3 regions of the Nocardia sp. NPDC004604 genome follow, and region 1 is predicted to be linked to each of the others. Evidence: riboswitches for the same ligand, from Rfam matches in the RefSeq annotation. Region 1 holds a riboswitch; each other region holds the start of a gene.

Region 1 (3,271 bases):
CCGTCACCTCGGGGTTGTGCGTGCTCGCGCCGAATATCGATTGGCTCATCGGGTTGCGGATCGCGCAGGGGTTGGCTGCGGGTTTGCTGGTTCCCGCTGGGCAGACGCTGATCGGTCAGGTCGCCGGTCCGCATCGGCTGGGTCGGGTGATGAGTGTGGTCGGGATCGCGGTGGTCGCCGCGCCCGCGATCGGGCCGACGATCGGCGGAATCATGCTCGCGAACCTGGACTGGCAGTGGTTGTTCCTGATCAATATCCCGTTCGGGCTGGTGGCGTTCGTACTGGCGCGCCGGGTATTGCCGCGGGCGGCGACGGCGGATACCGGGGGCCGATTCGATACCACCGGATTTGCGTTGATCGGCGTCGGTCTGTCGGCACTGGTCTACGGGCTCGGCGAATTCGGTAGTCGCGGTAGCGTTTCCGCGCCGACGGTGTGGGTTTCGGTGCTGCTCGGCGCGCTGGCACTCGGACTCTTCGTGGCGCGGTCGGTGCGCGGGCGCGGTGCGCATCTGCTCGATGTCGGACTGTTCCGGCACCCGGTGTTCGCGACGGCGAATGTGGCGAACTTCTTCGCCGGTGCCTCGATGTTCGGGTCGATGCTGGTGCTGCCGTTGTACTTTCAGGTCCTGCACCGCGAAGGTCTGATAGCGACCGGATTGCTGCTGATGTCGTTCGGGCTCGGCGGCATTATCGCGATGCCGATCGGCGGCCGGTTGACCGATCGGTACGGCGGGGGTGTTGTCGCGGTGGTCGGCAGTGCGGTCACGGTCGCCGTCACGGTGCCGTTCGCGCTCGGCGATGCCTCGATGAATCCTGTTGTGATACAGGCGCTTTTGCTGATTCGGGGCATGGCGACCGGGTTGACCGGAATGCCCATCGTCGCCGCGGCCTACGCGGCGGTGCGACCTCAGCAGATGCCGGATGCTGCGTCGTTCGTCAATATTCTGCAGCGGGTCGGCGGGTCGATCGGGGCCGCGTTGCTGGCGGTTGTGCTGTATCGCGCGGCGGCCGCCGGATTGCCGGTGGATGCCGGGTTCCGGCAGGCGTTCTGGTGGCTCACCGCTGCCGCGGTGGTTTCCCTGATCGCGTCGGTGCTGCTGTGGCGCAAGGAGATTCAGCCGAAATAGCGATGCCGTGCGCCTTGTCGACGGCGACCGGAGGTGGCTGTCGACAAGGCGCACAATGGATTACGCGGCTGAGGCGGCGGTGCCGATACCGAGTGCGGCGAGAATCGCCGCGCTGATCTGCTCCAGCCGATCGCGAACCCGGGGGCGGCGCAGCATGGCTACCGCCCGGGAGGCGAGCAGGGCGAGCAGGATCATCTCCACGGCCGCGATGGTGCTTTCGATGGCGCCGAGCGCGAGGGTGTTCGCGAAGGTGACGTCGGTGAGGAACTGCGGCAGTACCGCCAGGTAGAACAGACCGACCTTCGGGTTGAATATGCACGACACCAGGCCCGCGGCGAATGCCGAGCGAATCGAGGTCGCCTCGCCCACGCTCGGCTGACCGGACACCTGCGCGCTGGTCCCGCGCTGTTTGCGGTGCTCGATCAACGCCCGAATTCCCAAGTACACCAAGTAGATTCCGCCGATGACCTTCAGTGTCCGGTAGGCCGTCGCGGACTGTTCCAGCAGTGCGGCAACCCCCGCCGCGACCACCACCGCCCAGACGATGCCGCCCAGCGCCGAACCGACTGCCGCGGCGATGCCGGGGCGTGCGTCCACGATCGAGAATCGCAGCACCAGGAACGAGTCCGGGCCGGGCGTGATCGACAGCAGAACACACAGGCCGACAAAGCTGAGCAGCAGGGAAAGCGTCACCTCTCGATGAGATCGCAGATCGCCCGGCTTTGCAAGGTTATTTATTTGAGTGCATGTATATGCACTGGCGAAAACGGCGGTTGACACGGCGGTGCGGCATCTGCCAATCTCGGTTCAGGTCATGAGTACCAGCGTCAAGCCCCGGCTAGCTGGTCGGCAACCCTCCTCCGCGGTGGGGTGCTCCGGGTGACGACCGGGCCGCAGCCCGACCGGGTGCGGCAAGCGCGGACTCGGATAATCACCTGATTACGGGTCCCATAATTGATGGGATTTTGTGATGACTGCTGTCGTTGACCAGACCTGTTCCGTCTTCGCCCGGGTCTCCGGCGACGATCTCCGGGTACCGCTGGTCCAGGGCGGGACGACCACCTACGCCAACTTCGACTACGCCGCGAGCGCACCGGCATTGGCGCAGGTCACCGATCGGGTGCAGCAGTTGCTGCCGTACTACGCGAGTGTGCACCGCGGCGCGGGCTACGCCTCGCGGATCTCCACCGAGTGCTACGAAGCGGCCCGCGGTTCGGTCACGCGTTTCCTCGATGCCGCCGACGACCAGGTGGTGGTATTCACCCGCAACACCACCGATTCGCTCAACCTGCTCGCCGCCTGCGTTCCCGGTGACACCGTGGTGCTGGATATCGAGCATCACGCGAACTTCCTGCCGTGGACCCGGCATGGTCGCCGCGTCGTCCGGGCCGCGGCGACCGTCGGGGAGACCATCCGCCAGCTCATCGCCGAATTGTGCAGTAGGCCAGCCGCATTGCTGGCGGTCACCGGCGCCTCCAATGTGACCGGTGAGGTACTGCCGCTCGAGCGCCTGGCCACCATCGCGCACCAGTGCGGCGCCCGCATCCTGGTCGATGCCGCCCAACTGGCGCCGCATCGTCGGATCAGCCTGCGCGACACCGGCATCGACTACCTCGCCTTTTCCGGGCACAAGCTCTACGCGCCGTTCGGCGCGGGAGTGCTTGTCGGACGCCGGGATTGGCTCGATGCCGCCGAACCGTATCTGGCGGGCGGCGGCGCGGTCCGCGAGGTCGGTGTTACCCGCACGGAGTGGGCACCCGCTCCGCAGCGTCATGAGGCCGGTTCCCCGAATGTCCTCGGTGCGGCCGCGCTCGCCGCCGCATGTGACGCGCTCTGTGCGATCGATCCCGAATCCCTTGCCACTCACGAACATCTGCTCGCCGATCGGCTGCGCACCGGCCTGTCCGCCATTCCCGGTGTCAACCTGCTGCGCATCTGGGACGACAGCCCGGATAGTGTCGGCATCGTCGCCTTTACCCTGGACGGTTTCGCTCCCGGCCAGGTCGCGGCCTACCTCTCCGCCGAACACGGCATCGGCATTCGCGACGGCCGCTTCTGCGCCCACCCCTTGCTCGCGCGCCTCGGCCTCGACGGCGCGCTGCGTGCCAGCATCGGCCTCGGCACCAGTTCCGCCGATGTGGACC
Region 2 (3,271 bases), on a different contig from region 1:
AGCCGGTGACGTAGGTGGCAGGCAGATAGCGCTGTGCACCATCGGCGTCCTCGTCGGCGATGACGCGTCCGGCCTCGTTCGGGACCACACCGGCCTGATCGTCGAACGGCAGGTTGGTGAGGTTCTGTGACAGGTAGCCGACGGCGCGGTAGATGGCCTGGACGTCCCAGTCCCTGAAGACACCGGTGCCCTTGACATTGCCGGTGCCGTCGAGCTGGGTGCGCTCGGTGCGCAGGCCGACGACCCTGCCGTCCTCACCGATGATCTCCGCGGGGGATTCGAAGAAGTGCAGGAACAGCTTGTGCGGGCGGTTGCCGACATCGCGGATGGCCCACTGCTCGAGCGTATTCGCGATCATGTCGACCTGCTTGGAGTGCCGACGCGCGGCCTCGGAGCCCTCGTCGTAGTCGATGTCCTCGGGATCGACGATGACCTCGATGGTCGGGGAGTGGTCGAGTTCGCGCAGCTCGAGCGGCGTGAACTTGGCCTGCGCCGGGCCGCGGCGGCCGAAGACGTGCACCTCGACCGCCTTATTGGCTTTCAATCCGGCGTGGACGTTTGGCGGTATCTCGGTCGGCAGCAGTTCGTCGCCGGTCTTGGCGAGCACACGCGCGACATCGAGTGCGACATTGCCGACACCGAGGACGGCGACCTTCTCGGCCTCCAGCGGCCAGGTGCGCGGCACATCCGGATGTCCGTCGTACCAGGACACGAAGTCCGCGGCGCCGTAGCTGCCGTCCAGGCCGATGCCGGGGATGTCCAGCGCGCGGTCGGCGTTGGCGCCGGTGGAGAAGATCACCGCGTCATAGAACGTGCGCAGATCGTCGAGGGTGATGTCGGTGCCGTAGTCGATATTGCCGAGCAGGCGGACCTGCGGCTTGTCGAGCACCTTGTGCAGGGCGGTGATGATGCCCTTGATGCGCGGGTGGTCCGGCGCGACGCCGTAGCGGATCAGACCGAACGGCGCCGGCATGCGCTCGTACAGGTCGATGCTCACCTCGGCATCGGACTTCATCAACGCGTCGGCGGCGTAGATACCGGCCGGTCCTGCGCCTACGATCGCGATGCGAAGCGGGCGAGTCCCGGCGGTGTGCGCGTCAGGCCCGGAGGTGGCAGCTTGCGTAACCACGGAGGGCTCGCGCGCACCGCTAGTCGACTCTGCACTGTGTTCGGTCATCTCTTACGCGCACCCTTATGGTCGAAACAATTATGGCGTCAGTCTTAGCTTAGGCTAACTTGGCGCACCTTTTGGTTGCACCTGACGATGCGGACAGGCGGCTCGCGGCTGCGCAGTCGCTACGTTGGTGAGCTGGCATATGGCTATGACAGCAGGCCGCAGTCTCGCGATTCTATCGGTGGCGCATGGCGCACCCTGCGGGCGGTGCGTGAACCGGATGGTTGCCACCCGGGCTCACTTACCCGAGTACCCACTGTCCGGTTGGCTATCGAATTATTGCTGTGCCGCTGCCGTGCGGGGTCGCGCCCGGTCCGGGGGCGCCTGTCGGATACCGCTGCCCACCAGGGATGATCGACCCATGACAGAGCAGCAGGGCGCCGATGACGAACCGGTGATCGAGGTCGACCAGACCGATCGGCGCACGATGGCGCCGTTCATCGCGGCAGCCGTATTCGCGGCCGTCGTCCTGGTCGCCATCGTGCTGGGCGCGGTGCTATCGCCCGCTGAGAAAAATGTCACAGAATCGGACAAGATCGCGGCCGCGGTGCATCGCTATGCAGAGGCCAGGGGCACCACCGACAACACACCGCCACCCGCGGTGGCCTGCCAAGGATTCGACGAGAGCAAGTCGCCGCTGGCCGCCCAGTTCGGTGGCGCTGTGGCCGGAAAGTCGATCAAGGTCACCAACATTGACAACGCCATGGTCGATGGCGATAGGGCGAAGGCGAACGTGACCATCGCGGTCGACGGCCGGGAGACGCCGGCGACGTGGAATTTGGTTCGCTCCGGCGACCGCTGGATCGTCTGCAACTGATTACCCGGCGTGGCGCTGACCTGGGTTTGACAGGGCGGCCCCTGCCCAGGCAATCTCGGACACAGGTCATGAGAACCAGCGTCAAGCCCCGGCTGGCTGGTCGGCAACCCTCCTCCACGGTGGGGTGCTCCGGGTGACGACCTGGCCGCGCACCGAAACCCAGGTGCGGCAAGCGTGGATTCACAGGAGGATCGCATGACATATGCCGGTGACATCACCCCCCAGCAGGCGTGGGAGTTGTTGCGCGACAATCCCGAGGCCGTCTTGGTCGATGTGCGCACCGAGGCCGAATGGCGCTTCGTCGGCGTCCCCGATACGAGTTCGATCGATCGGCCGACGGTGCTGATCGAATGGGTCGACACCAGTGGCGCCCGCAACGGTGAGTTCGTCGCACAGCTGACCTCGGCGCTGGAGGGGCGCGATCCGGCGGCGCCCGTCGTCTTTCTGTGTCGCTCCGGGCAGCGTTCCATCGGTGCCGCGGTCGCCGCGACCGGTGTCGGGATCGAACCGTCGTACAACGTGCTCGAGGGCTTCGAGGGCCCCATCGACGAGTTCGGTCACCGCGGCGGCTCCGGCTGGCGCGCATTCGGTCTGCCGTGGCGGCAGTCATGATCACCGGGGGTGCGTTCGACAAACCGCTGCCCAAGGGGGTCGGCCCCGCGACGCTCGGCGTCCGAGGCGGCCTGCGCCGCTCCGGATTCGAGGAGACCGCCGAGGCGCTGTACCTGTCCTCCGGTTTCGTCTATGAGAGCGCCGAGGCGGCCGAGGCCGCGTTCACCGGCGATATCGAGCATTTCGTCTACTCCCGCTACGGCAACCCGACGGTGGCCATGTTCGAGGAGCGACTGCGCCTGATCGATGGCGCCGAGGCCTGTTTCGCGACCGCGAGCGGTATGTCGGCGGTATTCACCGCGCTCGGCGCGCTGCTGGGTGCGGGCGATCGACTGGTGGCCGCGCGCAGCCTCTTCGGCTCGTGCTTCGTGGTGTGCAATGAGATCCTGCCGCGCTGGGGTGTGGAGACCGTCTTCGTCGACGGCGATGATCTGGACCAGTGGGAGCAGGCGCTGTCGGTGCCGACCCAGGCCGTGTTCTTCGAGACGCCGGCCAACCCGATGCAGACGCTGGTCGATGTGCGCCGAGTGACCGAACTCGCCCATGCCGCGGGCGCGAAGGTGGTGCTGGACAACGTCTTTGCCACCCCGCTGCTGCAGCGCGGTTTCGAACTCGGCGCGGATGTGCTGGTGTATTCCGGCACCAAGCACATCGACGGTCAGGGTCGG
Region 3 (3,271 bases), on a different contig from region 1:
CCGAGGCGCTGGTTCAGCCGCTGCTGTGCTGGTCGTGGGCGGCGAGCCTGCCGATCGAGATCGCCGATCGCGGCCGCAGACCCTCGACGGTGGTCGCCTGCGGCCAATTCCTCGTCTTCGATGCCACGGCCTATTACGCCGTCGGCGGTCACGCGGCGGTGGCCGCCAGCCCCACCGAGGATCTGGATATCGCTCGCGCCCTGCGCCGTTCCGGTCGCCGCACCGCACTGGTCGCGGCGGGTCGCGCCGCCCGGACCCGAATGTACCGGGACGCAACCGAACTCGAGGTGGGCTACACCCGCTGGCTGTGGTCGGCCTACGGCGGCACGACCGTCGGCGGCGCAGCCGTGGGAGCTATTGCAGCACTGGCCTATTGGGTACCTCCGCTGGCCGCCGTCGCCGGTCACGGCCGGGTGCGCGCCGCCGGTCTCCTCGGCTACAGCGCCGCGGTCACCGGCCGCTTACTCGCCCGCTCACTCGAAGGCGGCTCACTGACCCGCGCCGATATCCTTGCCGCCCTGGCCCACCCGGTCTCCATCGCCGCCTATCTACGCCTGTGGTCCCGCTCGCGCCGGGCCCATCGCGCGAACACGTTGACCTGGAAATCCCGCCACCTCGACACCGCCCACTGACCGAGACCAGGCCGAATCCATGGCGGCAATGCCCGACCGACCCGCCACCAGATCTTGATCAACCCCGGAATCGGGCGGCCGCACGCCCGAACCCGCTGGCGCTATATCCAGGCCGGGATCCGGCCCGGTCCCCAACTGCGTCAGACGTCGGCGGGCTCAGCGCACCGAGGTGATGCCGACCGTCGGGAGGAAGAAGCAGGGCTTGCCACCGTTGTCCACGGTGCCGAACACCGCGGCCAGGACGGTGCCGGAACCGGTCTCGACGGGGACGGCGCGGATGCCTCCGGTGGGGAATGTGGCGAAGAAGTTCTGGAAGGCACGTTCGGCGAGTGGTCGTATATCGGCAGGGATTTCCGCGGGCACCATGGTTCGGACGACGTCGGAGATCGGACCCATGGCGGTGACGCCGCTGCGGCCATTGGCCAGGTTCAGCCAGGCGACGTTCATGCCGGAGACGTTCGTGCTGTCCGGGGCTACGCCGTAGGGCATGAAGGTGAACAGGGTTTGGCCCGTCTTGACCGCGGACAGGTCCAGTCCCGGAATGGCCACGGTGGTCTTGGGCCACGGCCCGGGCACAGCACCCGCGACGGCGGGGACCAGGCCGAGGGAGTTGCTGCTGGAGCAGAACGCCGCAGCCGCCGGGTACAGGAACGGGTCGATGCCCAAGGCGCGCAGCGCCTCGACGGTGGCTTGGTAAGCACCGAACGCATCTCCGGGTGCGGCTTGGACGGACGGCGCGGGCGCCGCCGGGATTGCGGCTCCGGGTATCGGCGCAGGTACCGCGACGGCGAGGCCGGGGGCGGCGAGCGTCAGCGCGGCCGCACCGGTCGCGATGGCGGTAAGCGTGGTCAGACGGCGCAGCAGGGTCACGTGAACCTCCTCATCGTCGGGCACGAACGAGGTCAGAGCGTACTCCAGCAAACCACCGGAACTGCGCTGATTTCGACTGGCAACGCCATCGCGTCGCGCACCGTACCGGACCGTCGCGACGAAACGCCGGGTGCACCCTCCAGGCGATACACGCCGGACGGACCGCACCCGAAGCCTCGCGATCCACCGCACGACCCGGTCGATAATCCCTGTTCACGACCATTCGGACAAGGTCTGCGCTCACACTGATTCGTACCCTTGTGCCGGAGTTCGCCTGCTTCGCATGATGTTTCGGCTAGACCGACCGACCCGTGCTCGGCGTCGGACACACCATCCAGAGCGACCGAGAGACCTGGCTCGTCGACGTCGCAGCAACCCCCCGGCCACCGGGTGCGGGTGCTTCCGCCGGGAACGATGGAGGAACCGAAATCATGAGCGCGTCCGTTGCATCCGATGCCCTATCGGATGTTCCGATACCGGGTGCCCACGCACCTGGCACTGCCGTAACCATCGCCGACGCACCGCCGATCGCCAGGGCCTGGCATCCGTGGCGCTGGGTGATCAGCGCCATCGCGCTGGTACTGCTCGCGCAGTTCATCCATGGACTGGTCACCAATCCGGGCTGGGATTGGTCGACCTTCGCCAAGTACTTCACCGCGAAGTCGGTGTTATCGGCGCTCGAGGTCACCTTGGAGCTGACCCTGTGGGGTACGGCCCTGGGATTCCTGATCGGCACCGCACTGGCAATCGCCCGGTTGTCGAATAATCCGGTGCTGCGGGTGATCTCGTGGGTCTATATCTGGGCGTTCCGCTCGATTCCGTTGATCGTGCAGCTGCTGTTCTGGTTCAACATCGCCTACCTTTACAACACGCTTTCGCTCGGCATCCCGTTCGGCCCCGGATTTCTCACCTTCGAGGTGAACGGGGTGATCAGCGGGTTCACCGCGGCGGTCATCGGCCTCGCGTTGCATCAGGCTGCATATTCGGCCGAGATCATCCGGGCCGGATTCATCTCGGTCGATCCCGGACAGTTGGAAGCCGCCGCGGCACTCGGGATTCCGCGGCTGCGACAGTTCCGCACCGTGGTCGTCCCGCAGGCGATGCGCTCGATCCTGCCGAATGCGACCAATGAGGTGATCAGCCTGTTCAAGGGCACCTCGATCGTTTCGGTAATGGCGATCGCGGAACTCTTCTACCAGGTCCAGGTCATCTACGGACGCAACGGCCGGGTGGTGCCGCTGCTCATGGTCGCGACGGTCTGGTACATCGTGCTGACCACGATTCTCTCGGTGGCGCAGTATTACATCGAACGGCACTATGCCAAGGGCGCGCACCGGACACCGCCACCGACGCCGATCCAGCAGGTGTGGCACAAGCTGCGCGAAATCGCCGAAAGCGGTTCCGCCGCACCGCGCGGAGCCACCCGATGAGCGCACCGGTCACCGCAACGATCGACATCACCGTCGACAAAGCCCCCGCCGTCGCGGTTCGCGGCGTGCGAAAGTCCTACGGCACCACCGAAGTGCTGCGCGGTATCGACCTGACGGTGCGGGCGGGTGAGGTGGTCACCGTGATCGGCCCGTCCGGCTCCGGCAAGTCGACACTGCTGCGGGTGATCAACCACTTGGAGTCCCTGGACGCGGGCACCGTGCACATCGACGGCGAGCTGATCGGATATCGGCTGCGCCGCAATAGGTTGCACGCACTATCGGATCGCGAGGTGCGCAAGCAGCGCTCGCATATCGGCTTCGTCTTCCAGCAATTCAATC

The links. Region 1 has a riboswitch for S-adenosylmethionine ahead of ABZW16_RS32010 (aminotransferase class V-fold PLP-dependent enzyme). Riboswitches for the same ligand answer to the same signal wherever they lie in the genome.
Region 2: another riboswitch for S-adenosylmethionine. It lies ahead of ABZW16_RS20070 (rhodanese-like domain-containing protein); the one in region 1 lies ahead of ABZW16_RS32010 (aminotransferase class V-fold PLP-dependent enzyme).
Region 3: another riboswitch for S-adenosylmethionine. It lies ahead of ABZW16_RS23140 (amino acid ABC transporter permease); the one in region 1 lies ahead of ABZW16_RS32010 (aminotransferase class V-fold PLP-dependent enzyme).

Annotation. Positions count from the first base shown of each region.
Region 1 covers NZ_JBEXLC010000114.1:25,489-28,759, forward strand. The annotation lists gene ABZW16_RS32000 (DHA2 family efflux MFS transporter permease subunit) at 1-1,127, shown strand, start outside; gene ABZW16_RS32005 (LysE family translocator) at 1,188-1,820, opposite strand; SAM riboswitch class IV at 1,938-2,051, shown strand; gene ABZW16_RS32010 (aminotransferase class V-fold PLP-dependent enzyme) at 2,098-3,271, shown strand, end outside.
Region 2 covers NZ_JBEXLC010000052.1:37,760-41,030, reverse strand. The annotation lists gene ABZW16_RS20080 (FAD-dependent oxidoreductase) at 1-1,129, opposite strand, end outside; gene ABZW16_RS20075 (hypothetical protein) at 1,536-1,991, shown strand; SAM riboswitch class IV at 2,056-2,172, shown strand; gene ABZW16_RS20070 (rhodanese-like domain-containing protein) at 2,187-2,603, shown strand; gene ABZW16_RS20065 (O-succinylhomoserine sulfhydrylase) at 2,600-3,271, shown strand, end outside.
Region 3 covers NZ_JBEXLC010000064.1:36,947-40,217, forward strand. The annotation lists gene ABZW16_RS23130 (glycosyltransferase family 2 protein) at 1-632, shown strand, start outside; gene ABZW16_RS23135 (hypothetical protein) at 789-1,553, opposite strand; SAM riboswitch class I at 1,830-1,923, shown strand; gene ABZW16_RS23140 (amino acid ABC transporter permease) at 1,934-2,932, shown strand; gene ABZW16_RS23145 (ATP-binding cassette domain-containing protein) at 2,929-3,271, shown strand, end outside.